2 regions of the Peribacillus sp. YIM B13472 genome follow, and region 2 is predicted to be linked to the other one. Evidence: predicted binding sites of a transcription regulator. Region 2 holds the regulator's gene; the other holds the start of a gene.
What was found. Region 2 encodes LexA, which represses DNA repair genes until DNA is damaged. Its sites were predicted from a motif close to CGAACATATGTTCG; they were not measured.
Positions count from the first base shown of each region.

Region 1 (8,015 bases), on a different contig from region 2:
TACGGAAAATTCAATAGCACTGTGAGTCGGATCGACTGTCCATTTTGTATTTGTCATGTTTATTCCTCCTGATTAGTAATCTTGAAATTATATATCTTTAATTTGAGATATCTTAACTTAATGTAATTATAAGAGGTGAAAGCAATAGTGTCAACTGAAAGTTTTCCTTAATTTTGAAAACATGAAAAACCCTGTGCATTTATGGGGCACAGGGTTTCAGACTGTAGACGAACTCGATGAAATCAAGTTTGTCTCAGTTTTTATGAAGGTTTATAAAACCTCGAACGTCGATTTCCACTCCAGGCACTCGCTTTCCGCGGGCGGTCCGGGAGCCTCCTCGGCGCGCTTTTCCCGCAGGAGTCTCGCACCTTCCGTTCCAATCAACTTTGTTTTGAAATTTTAGGTAAAACCCCTTTTGTCAACAAACTCAAACCCTGTGAAATTATGGGGCACAGGGTTTTTTCTCATGAAGACTATCTATATTAATTGGCATGTTCTTTCTCTTCTTGATTGGTCACTTTACTCGGCCAAAAAGCACGGCGGCCAAGTAGGGCGGTGATTGCAGGAACAAGGAACGGGCGCACAATGAATGTGTCCATTAACACACCAAGAGCGGTAATGAGCCCGAATTGGACCAATACTTGAATCGGAAGTGTGGCTAGAACGGAAAAAGTGGCTGCCAAGATTATTCCGGCGGAGGTGATGACACCGCTAGTTTCGGCAACGCCCTTTCTGATGGCCTGCTTGATTGGCATCGTTTCTTTCTTACGCCAAATGCTTGAAACCATGAAAATGTTATAATCCTCTCCAAGTGCGACCAGGAATACGAAAGAATAAAGTGGAATTGTCCCCTCTATCGCATCGACACCCATGAAATAATGCAGGATAATCCAACCTAACCCCATAGCTGCAAAGAATGAGAGAATGACTGTCCCCATTAAATACACCATGGCTGTCACAGATCGCAAGTAGGCTAAAAGGAGTAGGAAAATCAGGACGATGATGATCGGGATGATCATGAATTCATCGGATTTGACGGTATCCCTTTTATCGAATTGAGTCGCAGTCTGCCCGCCAACCCAAACCTTTTCATCAACGGAAGATATATTGGCGGCCTTCAATTCTCTCTCCGCCATTTTGCGGATTTCCGGAATGGAATCAATGGCCTCGATAGCATATGGGTTCAAGTTGAACGTGATCTCATAGGATTGCAGATCTTTATTGGATTTACTTATGACTGGATCGGCAACATTTTCAACAATATTCATCCTCTCTAATGCCGGCGCTAAATCGATATCTTCACCATCCGTATCGATAACCACTGTGGCTGGTGCCAGTTCTCCCGGTGAGTACGAGTCGGAAATGACAGAATAGCCTTCACGGGAGTTCATATCTTCAGGGAAGGAAGAGAGAATATCATATGAATATTTTATTTGTGAAGAATATCCAGCCAAAACACTGAAGATGATCAGGCATGTAAGAATGACAGTCCATGGCTTAGTCGTGACGATATGACCAATCCATTTACCAATGCGGCCGTATTTATGCTTTTTGGCTGCTTTTCCCTTTTTCTTGGCCCGTGCTTCTTCCATTTCAGGTGTACGCGGGACGATTGGGAAGAAGGAAGCCCTTCCGAATACAGAAAGCAATGCCGGTACAAGTGTCAAAGCTGCCAGCATCATGATTAAAATCGACAAGCTGAATGGTACAGCGAAACGGTGGTAGGCTCCGTATTTGGCTACAAGCAATGTTAGCAGGGAGATGACGATCGTTAGCCCGCTCATCGCAATGGCGCCTGATGAATCTTTAAATGCGGCAATCATGGCTTTCCGTTTGCTTTCATGATTCCTTAATTCACTTCTGTAGTGAGAAATTAAAAATAGGCAATAATCCGTTCCGGCACCGAATAATAATACGGTCATGATTGAAATGGCCTGTGAATCGACTGTAATCCAACCATGATCTGCCATGAAGCCAAGGATCGGGCTTGTGACAATATATGCGAAGCCTACTCCGATTAAAGGAATTATGGCTAAAAGCGGAGAGCGGTAAATGAGTAATAATACGACAAGTACAAGTATTACTGTCGCTAAAAGCAATTTGAAATCAGCACCTGAAAATAAACCCGTTGCATCGACTGATATCCCTACAGGGCCTGTCACTCGAAGGGATAATTCATCTGAATCGGTCGGGACCTTGAATGGATCCGATCCAATGCGTTCCGATACTTGCTCATTAATGCTTTCAAGATTTTTTTCGAGAATTTCAGTCTCGGTCTTTTCTTTAAAGAAAAGCGGCTGTACGAAAGTCGTTCCATCTTCTGAAACCGATCCTTGAAGAGCAGGCAACGGAATTTCATGAAGCGGCGGTAAAAAAGATTGCTGTGTCAATGGGTTATCTGTCAGTTCTTTGGAAAGGTACTGGATTTCAGCCAAGTCGGCCTTTGTCAGTCCACTTTCCCGATGCCATGTAAGGAGGGCAGGTAATCCAGAGGATTTTGGAAACTCTTCTTTAATAAGTTCATCAGCCACGACAGAAGGTGAGTCTTCAGGCAAGTCTGCGGCATTATTTGCTGTTCGATCATTTACGGCAGGCAATGTGAAGGTTAATGCGATTGCTGCAGTTATCCATACAGCAATGACAACCCAACGACTGGTTTTTCCGGTCATCATCCTGCCAAGTCTTCCTAATATTGATTCGTCCAATGAAGGCACCCCGCTTTTTGAATTTTTTATCCTTAGTTCATTATAATGGGGCGCTGTTCTCATATACAAAAATGGGTATGCTTCCTCCATGTTTCTACTAAATGCTTCAAAGCTTTCTTATCATTATATGATTTACACGAGTTGTTAATGGCATAAATATATGATCAGCGATATAGGGGGAAATTTAACTAATTTCAAGTGAATTTGAAGATTGAAGAGTGAAATATAGGGAATAGGGGAAAGTATAGTATTGTGGCTTTCATTAACATAGGAGGGATATTTTGTCTGATAAATCCAAAAAAACAAATGATGAATCGAAAGAAACATTAACGAACAGGCAAGGGCACCCGGTAACGAATAACCAGAGTCTTAGAACTGTAGGAAACAGAGGTCCTAGTACACTTGAGAACTATGATTTTCTGGAAAAGATCAGCCACTTCGATAGGGAGCGTATCCCTGAACGGGTGGTGCACGCCCGTGGTGCAGGTGCACATGGTTATTTCGTTCCGACCGGTAAAGCGGGAGACGAGCCTATTTCAAAGTATACGAGAGCGAAGGTTTTTCAGGAAGAAGGTAAAAAAACCCCGGTATTCGTGAGATTTTCATCTGTTATTCATGGAGGGACGTCCCCGGAAACGTTACGTGATCCCAGGGGATTTGCCGTTAAATTTTATACGGAGGATGGAAACTGGGATCTTGTAGGCAATAACCTGAAAATTTTCTTTATCCGTGATGCCATGAAATTCCCGGATTTGATTCATGCCTTCAAACCCGATCCGGTCACGAATATTCAGGACGGCAGGAGGATTTTCGATTTTTGCTCGAGTTCACCTGAAACATTCCATATGATTACCTTTGTGTTTTCCCCATGGGGCATTCCAGCTAACTACCGCATGATGCAAGGGTCAGGGGTCAATACTTATAAATGGGTGAATGAGGAAGGGAAAGCGGTGCTTGTCAAGTATCACTGGGAACCGAAACAAGGGATCAAGAACCTGACACAGCAAGAGGCAAATGAAATTCAAGCTACGAATTTCAATCATGCCACACAGGATCTATATGAAGCGATCGAACGCGGGGACTATCCTGAATGGGATCTCAACGTACAGATCATGAGTGATGATGATCATCCTGAGTTGGATTTTGATCCGCTGGATGATACGAAAATCTGGCCGAAAGATGAGTTCCCATGGCTGCATGTCGGTACGATGGTATTGAATAAAAACCCTGAAGACTATTTCACTGAAGTCGAACAAGCTGCATTCGGCACCGGTGTCCTAGTGGATGGATTGGACTTTTCTGATGACAAGATGTTACAGGGACGTACATTCTCTTATTCCGATACACAGCGTCACCGTGTTGGTGCGAATTATCTGCAATTGCCGATTAATGCTCCAAAGAAACCAACAGCCACGAATCAGACTGGCGGACAGATGCAATATGAAGTTGGCAGAGGCAGCCAAAGCCCCCACATCAACTACGAACCATCAACTGTCGGCGGCTTGAAAGAAGCCAAGCAGACGGGCAAGGAGTATACACCTATGGTGGAAGGGAAACTTGTTCGTGAGACAATCGATCGCCAAAACAATACGAAACAGGCTGGTGAAACATTCCGTGAATTCGAGGATTGGGAAAAAGACGATTTAATTTCCAATTTAGTGGCGGCATTGGCTCCTGCCGACAAGCGCATTCAAGTAAAAATGATAGCTCTTGCCGAAGAGGCCGATGAAGAGTATGGCCGCAGATTGAAAGAGGGACTGGCCGCGGCTTCTGAACATACGGATTCTTCAAAACCTCTGGGCGGGACGGATAACACTGAGGATGCCGCTAGAAAAGGACATGAAGCGGATCCATATTGATTGGGCTGAAAAGAAGCAAACTTCCCTTTAAAGGGGTTTGCCTCTTTTTTTTATGGGCATAATTGGAGGATGTGTTGAATGTTCTTCTAATGATGCCTTGAAAATCAAGTAGGAAATTGATTGGCAAAAAACTTGATAATCATTTAAACTGAAACTACTCTATTTTTCTCTTATAAAGGAGATGAAAAAATGATTAAAATTCTTTCTGCCCTTTTCCTTCCTTGTCTACTTGTCATGCTATTTTCAAGAGTCACCTATAACAATGTCGTGGGCCTTGTTTTAACTGTTGCCTTGATTACAGCTTCCGCATATAAAGGTTATACGCATACGAACTTATTGATCATCGTCGATGCCTTATCCCTGACAGTGGGATTTTGGTTATCAAAAAGAATGATGAAACGTACATCCAAGAGCGCCTGACACCAAAGGTGCTTTTTTTGTACTCAAACATGTCATTCCCCTCAACAAATCATGAAGTCCATAAAGCAAAAATAGAATGGATGTTCGCTTATTGCTGGTTTGTTTTAAGGCTATTGTGGTAGAATGTGTATATATGCTTTATTAAACCGGAATAAATAGAAGGGATATAGGCATGTCCCCGTTTTCATATAAAAATATTTCAATAGGAGGCTATGCTTGGTGAAGGATAAGTTTGAGTTAGTCTCAAAATACTCTCCTCAAGGAGATCAACCGGCAGCGATTGAAATGCTGGTCGAAGGGATTAAGGAAGGCAAGGAAATGCAGACGTTGTTGGGGGCAACGGGGACAGGTAAAACGTTCACCGTTTCCAATGTGATTCAAAGAATCAACAAACCGACTCTTGTCATTGCCCACAATAAAACGTTGGCAGGGCAGCTTTACAGTGAGTTCAAAGAGTTCTTCCCTAATAATGCCGTTGAATACTTCGTTAGCTATTATGATTACTACCAGCCAGAGGCTTATGTTCCATCCACGGATACATTCATCGAAAAAGATGCAAGCATCAATGATGAAATCGATAAACTGCGTCACTCGGCAACCTCATCTTTGTTCGAAAGGAAAGATGTCATCATCATTGCCAGCGTTTCGTGCATATATGGACTCGGTTCCCCTGAAGAGTACCGGGAGATGATTGTTTCCCTCCGAACAGGCATGGAAATAGACCGGAATGCCTTGCTGCACAGACTCGTTGATATTCAATATGAGAGGAATGATATTGCTTTCCAAAGGGGGACCTTCCGCGTTCGCGGCGACGTGGTCGAAATTTTCCCGGCTTCACGTGATGAACATTGCGTACGGGTCGAGTTTTTCGGGGATGAGATTGACCGCATCCGTGAAGTCGATGCCCTGACTGGTGAAATTACTGGTGAACGAGAACATATCGCCATTTTCCCGGCTTCCCACTTCGTAACCCGCGAAGAGAAAATGCGGATAGCCATTCAAAATATCGAAACGGAACTGGAAGAGCGTTTGAAGGAATTAAGGGAAGATGAAAAACTCCTTGAAGCGCAGCGCTTGGAGCAGCGGACCCGTTATGATTTGGAAATGATGCGGGAAATGGGCTTTTGTTCAGGGATCGAGAACTATTCCCGCCATTTAACCCTTCGTCCCTCAGGTGCGACACCATATACTTTAATGGATTACTTTCCAGAGGACTTCTTATTGGTCGTGGATGAATCACACGTAACCCTTTCGCAAATCCGCGGAATGTTCAATGGAGATCAAGCGCGGAAGCAAGTGCTCGTCGATCATGGCTTCCGTCTGCCGTCTGCAAAAGATAACCGCCCGCTAAGATTTGAAGAATTTGAAAAAAAGGTACATCAATCCATATTCGTTTCGGCAACTCCGGGACCATATGAACTCGAACATACGCCAGAAATGGTTCAGCAGATCATCCGTCCTACCGGATTGCTGGATCCGACAGTAGAAGTGCGGCCAATTGAAGGGCAAATAGATGACTTGATCGGTGAAATACAGGAGCGCGTCAAAAAGAACGAGCGTGTGCTCATTACGACCTTGACGAAAAAGATGTCTGAAGATTTAACTGATTATTTAAAGGAAATCGGCATCAAGGTCCAATATCTTCATTCGGAAGTGAAGACCTTGGAAAGGATAGAAATCATCCGGGAACTTCGAATGGGCAAATATGATGTACTCGTTGGAATCAATCTTTTAAGGGAAGGCCTGGATATACCGGAAGTGTCATTGGTGACCATTCTGGATGCCGATAAGGAAGGGTTCCTTCGCTCGGAACGCTCGCTTATTCAAACGATGGGCCGTGCAGCCCGTAATGCCAACGGCCACGTCATCATGTATGCGGACCGCATCACGAATTCGATGGAACTTGCCATCAGTGAAACGAGGCGGCGCCGTGAAATCCAGGAAAATTATAATAAAGAGCATGGAATAATGCCACAAACCATTCAAAAGGATATCCGAGACTCCATAAGGGCGACTCATGTAGCCGAAGAAGGCGAAGAGTATAAAGAAGACCTTGCACCAAGCCTCGCGAAGCTCCCTAAAAAAGAGCGTTTAAAAGTGATGGAGAGCATGGAAAAAGAAATGAAGGAAGCGGCAAAGGCACTGGATTTCGAGCGAGCTGCCGAGCTGCGTGATTTATTACTAGAGTTGAAAGCGGAAGGGTGACGAAACATGGCAATGGATAAAATTGTGATAAAAGGCGCCAGGGCCAACAATTTAAAGAATATTGATATCACGATACCGAGAGACAAACTTGTTGTGCTGACCGGATTATCCGGATCTGGAAAGTCTTCCTTGGCTTTTGATACGATTTATGCAGAAGGGCAAAGACGTTATGTAGAATCACTGTCCGCTTATGCTCGTCAATTCTTAGGGCAAGTGGATAAACCGGATGTCGATGCGATCGAAGGGTTGTCACCAGCCATTTCCATAGACCAGAAAACGACCAGTCGAAACCCTCGTTCAACCGTAGGGACTGTTACGGAGATCTATGATTATTTAAGGCTGTTATTTGCACGGGTCGGCAGGCCGACCTGTCCGATCCATAATATTGAAATCACCTCACAGACGATTGAGCAAATGGTGGACCGCATTCTTGATTACCCTGAGCGAACCAAGCTTCAGGTATTGGCACCGCTTGTCTCAGGCAGAAAAGGAACACATGCAAAAGTTTTGGAGGAAGTCAAGAAACAAGGATATGTCCGCATTCGTGTGAACGGGGAAATGCATGATCTCAGCGAGGAGATCACTCTCGAAAAAAATAAAAAGCATTCAATTGAAGTCATCATAGACCGGATCGTCATTAAAGAGGGTATCATGGCGCGGCTTGCAGATTCATTGGAAAGTGCTTTGCGGCTTGGCGAAGGCAAAGTCATCATTGACGTCATGGGTGAGGAAGAGCTTCTGTTCAGTGAACATCATGCTTGTCCATACTGCGGATTTTCGATTGAAGAGTTAGAGCCGAGAATGTTCTCCTTCAATAGCCCGTTTG
Region 1 is NZ_JBHZPG010000002.1:75,865-83,879, forward strand. It holds gene ACFX4I_RS02065 (YceI family protein) at 1-57, opposite strand, end outside; gene ACFX4I_RS02070 (MMPL family transporter) at 483-2,705, opposite strand; gene ACFX4I_RS02075 (catalase) at 2,987-4,564, shown strand; gene ACFX4I_RS02080 (CsbA family protein) at 4,754-4,984, shown strand; gene uvrB (excinuclease ABC subunit UvrB) at 5,204-7,189, shown strand; gene uvrA (excinuclease ABC subunit UvrA) at 7,196-8,015, shown strand, end outside.
Region 1: uvrB (excinuclease ABC subunit UvrB) is a predicted target of LexA. The motif match lies at 5,058-5,071, and genes of this name have one in related genera.

Region 2 (8,015 bases):
CCAGCTGGTACGGTGAAACGGAATATCATGGGATCAATGATATGTATACCAAGGCGTATGAAGCAGGCTACCAAACGGTTTTTGTTCAGCTTCATGATTCAGCTGGAAATGGATCAGTGAGCCAATATGCTAATGGAAGGCTTTTAGCACAAATGCTTTCAGAAATCAGTAACCATTTCGGGGGCGAAAAAGTAAATATTATAGCTCACAGCAAAGGGGGGGCAGACACCCAAGCGGCTCTAGTACACTATGGAGCACACCAATATGTTGGAAGGGTCATCACTTTAGCTTCCCCTCATCATGGTTCTTACCTTGCTGATTTGGCTTATAGCTGGTATGCGGGCTGGCTTGGTTCCCTATTAGGTCAAAAAGATGATGGAACTTATTCTTTACAAGTTGGTAAAATGGCGGAATTTCGTTCTGTCACGGATAACCATGTTAACTCTCGTAAAAACATGTATTTCACTGTGGCAGGTATGAACAGAGGCCCGGTTCTTTCAGCTTTATCAATGGGTGGACAATATCTATCTTCATATGGCGAAAATGATGGTCTAGTAAATGTATGGAGTACAAAAATACCCTACGCAACACATTTATTTACGGATCCCAACTTTGATCACGACAATATCCGAGTCGGTTCAGCTGTATTTTCAAGAATTGAACCCTATTTAAGGAGTACTTCCACCGCTGGGATTCCTGGCTTTAATGTCAATTATAAAGAACGAGTTGAAGATGATGTCATTACAACCGCACTCGCTCAAACTGTTCTGGGTGATGACCTGAAACAAAATGTTTGGATTGAACAAAGTTTCCATGTAAATGAATCAGCCCCGGGTAATATAACCATATATACAGCCTCAGATGATGTCGAGGTTGAATTGATTTCTCCATCCAATAAAAAATATTCACCTTCCTTAAAGGTTGATTCAGTCAAAAATGAAACTTCCTTTTTTAATGGTGCAACCATCCAAACATTCAATAGAAACAACCTTGAAATCGGTGACTGGAAAGTGCGAATGAAGACTAAATCGCCAAAAGACGCCTACCTGTTCACAGCGCAATTTAACGAAAAGAATCCCATTACATTAAGTATGCCCGGAAAAGTTAAGCAAAAAGATGCGAAATTTTTAATAAAGAATCCAATGAAAGATAAAAAAACGCCTATCAGCACAACATTTTTGGTTCATTTAGTAGATGAAACCGGTAATGAAATTAGTGGGAAAAGCTCAATTAAGGTAATGGAGCCGGAAAATTTTACTGGTACCCTTCCAGAAGTACCTAAGTCAGGTGTTTATAATGTAACAATTGATGTCAAGGAAAAAAATGTGGATGGCACTGAAAGAACCCGGACGCTGGTTCGTTCGGTCTATATCGAGAAATAATGAAATGCCTTCTCTTATTGAGAAATCCGCTCCCTTTTCAACTACTGTCTACCAAGCCTCATCAAAGCAAGCATCTAGTGGATTTTGGTTAGTCGTTTTTCGGCAGGAGCGTCGTAAATTTCTTCAATCAGGTGAGGGTTTCAACCATTAAAATCATGGTTCGGGATAAGAGTATTCCGAACCTCCTTTTTTTACCAAATGAATACCTTTTCTTAATTGAAAAGGTATTTTTGGGGTAATGTTTAATGGTATGGTTAACATGGGAGATGGTGATTCAGCCAAAGGAAACATTCAGGTCGTAATTGTTAATATAGAAATTAATTTAACGGATATTCGATGGGGATAGAAGCAAGTAGGGCCCTTGCAATACAAGAGATTGATGAATTGCAGCGAGAGACATAGGGTTTAATCTGTCTTATGATAAGTGTCTCTATAAGACAAAATACCAGTTTTAAGTGCAGCATAATTGCCAATGCTTGCATAGCCATAAAACCAGCCCATGAAAATCCCTGCAACCAAGTGATGACGATGACTGATGAAAATGGAAATGAATAAGCCAAGACCCAAAGCGATGGTAGGGATGAATTTTGGATGAATATGAAACATGACCTTAATAAATTGAGTAAGAATCATGATGATAGGAATGGCTATTACCGCATCCCAAAAGTTTGTATGGATGGTTGGGAAGTCCATAATTTCACCACCTTAAATTGAAGTTTTCAAAATTAATTTTCACTTTTTATCAAGGCTTTATACAATAATAAATAAATTCATATTTAAAACTAATAAATAAAAGGTTATGCAACCAGGTTTTGAAAATTTTCAGAGTTCAATTTTAAAGCCGTCAATCCATATAATTATATGGATTGACGGCTTTTTCTGGTTGGCAGCGGGAATGGTTTAATAAAACTCGGAGCGAGCCAACATAAGTATGTTATCTAAATTAAAAGTAATAAACGAAATATCGGACTCATTTTTGATGGACAAGCTGTAACCTTTCTCATGGTTAAGAATATTAATGAAGATAAACAGTAAAAAATAAAGTAATACCTTTTAATGGTAGGTTCTAATGAGCAAGGAAAGATTAATTAAGGAAATTGCTCCTTATGCCCAGAAAATTCAAAAGGAATTTAATATTTTACCTTCTGTTGTCATTGCACAAGCTTATTAGCAAATCAAGGAAAAAATATATTCGGTATAAAAGATGACTTTAAGGGCAAGTCTGTCATTATCCAAAAAATGGAATGCATCAACGGTGTGCCCGTTCAAGTATGAAACAAATTCAGGAAATACCCATCTTGGGAAGAAAGTCTTCGAGATCTTGCCAATCTATACGTAAAGGGGGCGTCTTGGAAGTGAAGTCTATATACAGCTGTCATTGGAGAAAAAGATTACAAAAAAGCACTCAAAGCAATATTCGATGCGGGGTATGCTTCGGATCCGGAATATACAGAAAAACTGGTGAACCTTATCGAAACAAGCGATTTAACTAAATATGATGCAAGCAACGAGGAGGTTTATCATATTGTCATAAAAGGGGATTCCGTCTCTGGGATTGCAAAAGCATATGGTTCTACACAAGTGCAGATTCAACAGTGGAATGGCTTGGTCGATCTTAACCTTATTAAAGTGAATCAAAGATTAAGAGTGAAATGAATTTTAACTGGGAGCGGTATTTTAACGCTCTCCTTTTTTATTTGAATGAGCTTCTTGCCAAAGTATTTATATCAAGAGGGATAGTGTACCTTACATCCGTTATAAAAGATGTAATATTCCCATGAAAATGGATTCTATTAAAAAAATATATCAAAACCTACTCTTCCATATGCATATTGAGAGAATTCGGGACATAAATTAAACAAAACAAAAAAAGCGCGGTTAGCGCTTTTAGTGTATTTGTCTATATAAGCCTATTACTTTTCCAAGTATCGAAACATCTCGTAAAATAATTGGTTCCATATTTGAGTTCTCAGGCTGAAGCCTTATGTAATCCGGTTCCTTAAAGAATCGCTTTACAGTGGCTTCATCATCTTCCGTCATGGCCACGACGATATCTCCATTATTGGCATTGCTTTGTTGTTTGACGATGACATAGTCTCCATCATGAATTCCAGCTTCGATCATACTTTCACCCATGATTTCCAGCATGAAAACATGGTCATCATGTGGAACCATGCTTTCGGGAAGCGGAAAGTATTCTTCTATGTTCTCGATGGCCGTTATGGGCATGCCCGCTGTTACTTTTCCAAGTAACGGCACGTTCACGACATTGGCTTTGGGAATATTGTTCGCTTCCTCCGAATTCATTATTTCAATGGCCCTTGGCTTGGTTGGGTCACGTCTAATCAGGCCTTTACTTTCCAGGCGGGATAAATGTCCGTGTACTGTTGAACTTGATGCAAGTCCCACTGCTTCGCCAATCTCCCGTACGGAAGGTGGATAGCCTTTTTGGCGAACCTCTTCTTTAATGAAATCAAGAATATCTTGCTGCCGTTTTGATAGTTTAGTCATTTGTGCACCTCTTCCCCAATGTTCTTTGGCTATATTATAGCATGGCCCCCAACTCTATACAAACATAAGTTCGAATTTTGTTGTTGACTGAAACAAACGTTCGTATTATAATTTGATCATAACATACGAACGAACATTCGCTTTGGAGGGATATTTATGAAAAAATTATACAAAAATTATATTTATACGATTCTATTAGCGGGATCAGTATTCATCTTTTCAATTTTATTCTCTTGTACATTGAACAATGAACAAAAAAATGATTTCCTTTCTATAGAAGTAAGTGAAGGTGACACCCTATGGGAAATTGCCGAAGAATATGAAGAAGCAAATTTGACAAAAAAAGAATTCATTGGTTGGATAGAAGAGCATAATGAAGTCAGGGCGGATTCGATTAAACCTGGTCAAGTCATCGTCATTCCGGTTAAAGGGGAAGAACTTGTCCAGAATTTGGCGAGTGAGCAGTAAGCAGTGAAGGTAGGGTATTATGAAAGCGGTAATCTATTGTAGGGTCAGCACAGAAAAAGAGTCACAGGAAACATCATTGGCAAGGCAGGAAGATGAATTAGTCAAATTGGCAGAAAAGATGGATGTTGAAGTCATTTCCATCATAAAAGAACAGGCAAGTGGTTATGAGTTGAATAGGGATGGCATTTTTGACATGCTCGAACTATTTAAAACCAAAGAAGCTGAAGTACTATTAATCCAGGACGAAACAAGACTGGGAAGAGGAAATGCCAAAATAGCCCTTTTCCATGTCATCCTTAAAGAAGATGTTAAAATTTATACGCTCTCACACGATGGGGAACTTGAGCTATCGGATTCGGATGCGATGGTCATCCAGATAGTCGGAATTGTAGAAGAATATCAAAGGAAACTACATAATCTTAAAATAAAGCGCGGGATGATAAGGGCCGTTGAAAAAGGGTATCGTCCTCAAAAAAATCTTCAGAATCAAAGGAATTCCACTGGAAGGGACCGTAAGGAGATTCCTATAGAGGAAATTATTAAACTTCGGGCCAATGGATTGACATTTGCTGAAATCGCAGCAACTTTAAGGGGATTTGGATACAATGTATCTAAGGCTACTGTGAACAGGCGTTTCCTCGAACATCAACTGAATACACTGGAAAGTCAATCATAGAACTTGTAATTTCGCTATTTTTTTAATACCATGACAATATCCGCAGATTATGAAGGAGCGAAATTATGTTATCAAAAGAAAAATTAGCCCGTATTAATGAACTTTCTAAAAAGGCAAAGGCTGAAGGTTTGACGGAAGTTGAGGCGAAAGAACAAACCCAATTGAGAAGTGAGTATTTGGAAACATTCAGAAAGTCCATGACCTCTACGTTGGAGCATGTGAAAGTCGTGGATCCAGAAGGTAATGATGTCACTCCTCAAAAGATAAAAAATATAAAAGAAAAAAGAAACTTACATTAATAATGCTTGGATTCTTCTGATGGAACATTCCATTTGAGGATTCTATTAGCAATTTGGAGTAAAAAGAGAGTGCATTCATGTATGTATTCTCCTATTTAGTTTAATCTAAATAGGGGACTTCTCTTATTTCTAGAAAATTGTAATATTGGGGCAGTAAATAGTGATTTTAGTTGTGATATTATGCTTGTCACTATAATATAAAGAGGTACATTACAGGAAGGGATGTTTTTACGATATGTTAGATAAATTAGATGCACTTTCTATTAATACGATTCGTACATTATCGATTGATGCAATTGAAAAGGCTAATTCTGGCCATCCAGGTATGCCAATGGGTGCAGCGCCGATGGCGTATAAACTATGGACCGAATATATGAACCATAACCCGAAAAATCCAGATTGGTTTAATAGAGACCGCTTTGTTCTTTCAGCTGGTCATGGGTCTATGCTGTTATACAGCCTTCTTCATCTATCGGGCTATGGCTTATCTATCGATGATTTGAAAAGCTTCCGCCAATGGGGCAGTAAAACTCCAGGACATCCTGAATACGGACATACTGCTGGTGTAGATGCAACTACTGGGCCGCTTGGACAAGGTATCGCAATGGCAGTCGGAATGGCAATGGCAGAACGTCACTTGGCAGAAAGCTATAACCGCGATTCTTATAATGTGGTCGATCATTATACATATAGCATTTGTGGAGATGGGGATTTAATGGAAGGTGTTTCTGCAGAGGCCGCTTCATTAGCTGGACATCTACAACTCGGAAGACTTGTTGTTTTATATGATTCTAATGATATTTCCCTTGACGGAGACTTAAGTCAATCATTTAGTGAAAGCGTGGCAGACCGGTTTAAATCTTATGGATGGCAATATATCCGCGTTGAGGATGGGAACGATCTTCAGGAAATTGCCAAAGCGATTGAAGAAGCGAAAACCGATGATGCACGCCCAACATTAATCGAAGTGAAAACGGTTATTGGTTACGGTTCACCAAACCGTTCAGGTAAATCTGCTGTTCACGGCGCTCCGCTTGGTGCAGATGAGCTGAAGTTGACAAAAGAAGCATATAAATGGACATTCGAAGAGGACTTCCATGTTCCGGAAGAAGTGTATTCACACTTCAATGAAGCTGTTGTTGATGCAGGCGCTCAAAAAGAAGAGGCTTGGAATGAATTGTTTAAAAATTATAAAGAAGCACATCCTGAGTTAGCAGAGCAATTGGAGCTTGCCATCAAAGGTGAACTGCCTGCTGAATGGGATCAGGAAATTCCAGTCTATGAAGAAGGTAAGACATTAGCTTCCCGTGCTTCGAGTGGGGAAGTACTAAATGCGATTGCCAAAAAGGTCCCTAGCTTCATTGGGGGTTCTGCGGATTTAGCCGGATCTAATAATACTGCCATAAAAGGTGAGACAGACCTATTACCTGGTAATTACAGTGGCCGTAATATATGGTTCGGTGTACGTGAATTCGCTATGGGTGCGGCTTTAAATGGAATGGCACTTCATGGTGGATTAAAAGTATACGGAGGAACATTCTTTGTATTCTCTGATTATCTACGTCCTGCCATAAGAATGGCAGCACTAATGGGACTGCCAGTAAACTATGTGTTCACTCATGACAGCATTGCTGTAGGGGAAGACGGACCGACTCATGAGCCAATCGAACAATTAGCATCATTGCGCGCAATGCCTAACCTAGGGGTAATACGTCCAGCTGATGGCAATGAAACGGCAGCAGCCTGGAAAGTGGCAATGGAGTCTACAAATAAACCAACTGCTCTTGTACTGACTCGTCAAGGATTGCCAACAATAAAAGACACTTCCGAAACCGCGTATGAAGGTGTTTCAAAAGGTGCTTACATCATCTCTGCTTCCAAGAAAGAAGTAGCCGATGCATTACTTCTTGCGACTGGTTCCGAAGTGAACTTGGCTGTGGAAGCACAGAAAGCTTTAGCGAACGAAGGAATTGATGTTTCGGTAATCAGCATGCCATCATGGGATCGATTTGAAACTCAATCTAAAGAATATAAACAAAGCGTAATCAATCCGGCAGTGAAAAAACGTCTAGCTATCGAAGTGGCTTCACCATTTGGCTGGGATCGTTATGCAGGTGATGAAGGTGAAATATTGGCCATCAATCATTTTGGAGCTTCTGCACCAGGCGGTAAAATCATGGAGGAATTCGGTTTCACTGTAGAAAATGTAGTTGCTCGAGTTAAGGAAATGCTTAAATAATAGTAATGGGAACTGACACCAATTGGATTGGTGTCAGTTTTTTTCCAAAAAACAATCCTATTTTATATTGAATGTGTTCCTATTCTAAAGGAAATCTTCCATTCGACAAAAAAAGAAGAAAATTTCTCCAGCAATCAACATATCTTTTTAGTTTGTCAATATATAATGAGAATAAATAAATTTCGTTTAAATGTGTCAGTTAAAGGGGAAAGTCATCAATAGTGGAAAATAGTGGAGAGGGTCCTGGTGGTTAGATGTTTTCATGACCAAAATAGGAGAGCTAGGAGGCATTGGCTGATGAGAACCTATCAAATTTATTTAATCGAAGATGAATTTGCCCATCATTATTATGGTAGAGAAAAGCTATTTTTCAATTTGTTTTTGGAGTATATTCAAGCAAGGGGCAGACTGAAGAGTATTTTGCAAAAACAAATCGAATA
Region 2 is NZ_JBHZPG010000024.1:32,150-40,164, reverse strand. It holds gene ACFX4I_RS17665 (esterase/lipase family protein) at 1-1,382, shown strand, start outside; gene ACFX4I_RS17660 (hypothetical protein) at 1,788-2,075, opposite strand; gene ACFX4I_RS17655 (LysM peptidoglycan-binding domain-containing protein) at 2,844-3,038, shown strand; gene lexA (transcriptional repressor LexA) at 3,270-3,893, opposite strand; gene yneA (cell division suppressor protein YneA) at 4,050-4,361, shown strand; gene ACFX4I_RS17640 (YneB family resolvase-like protein) at 4,381-5,037, shown strand; gene ACFX4I_RS17635 (DUF896 domain-containing protein) at 5,103-5,336, shown strand; gene tkt (transketolase) at 5,572-7,575, shown strand; gene sirA (sporulation inhibitor of replication protein SirA) at 7,873-8,015, shown strand, end outside.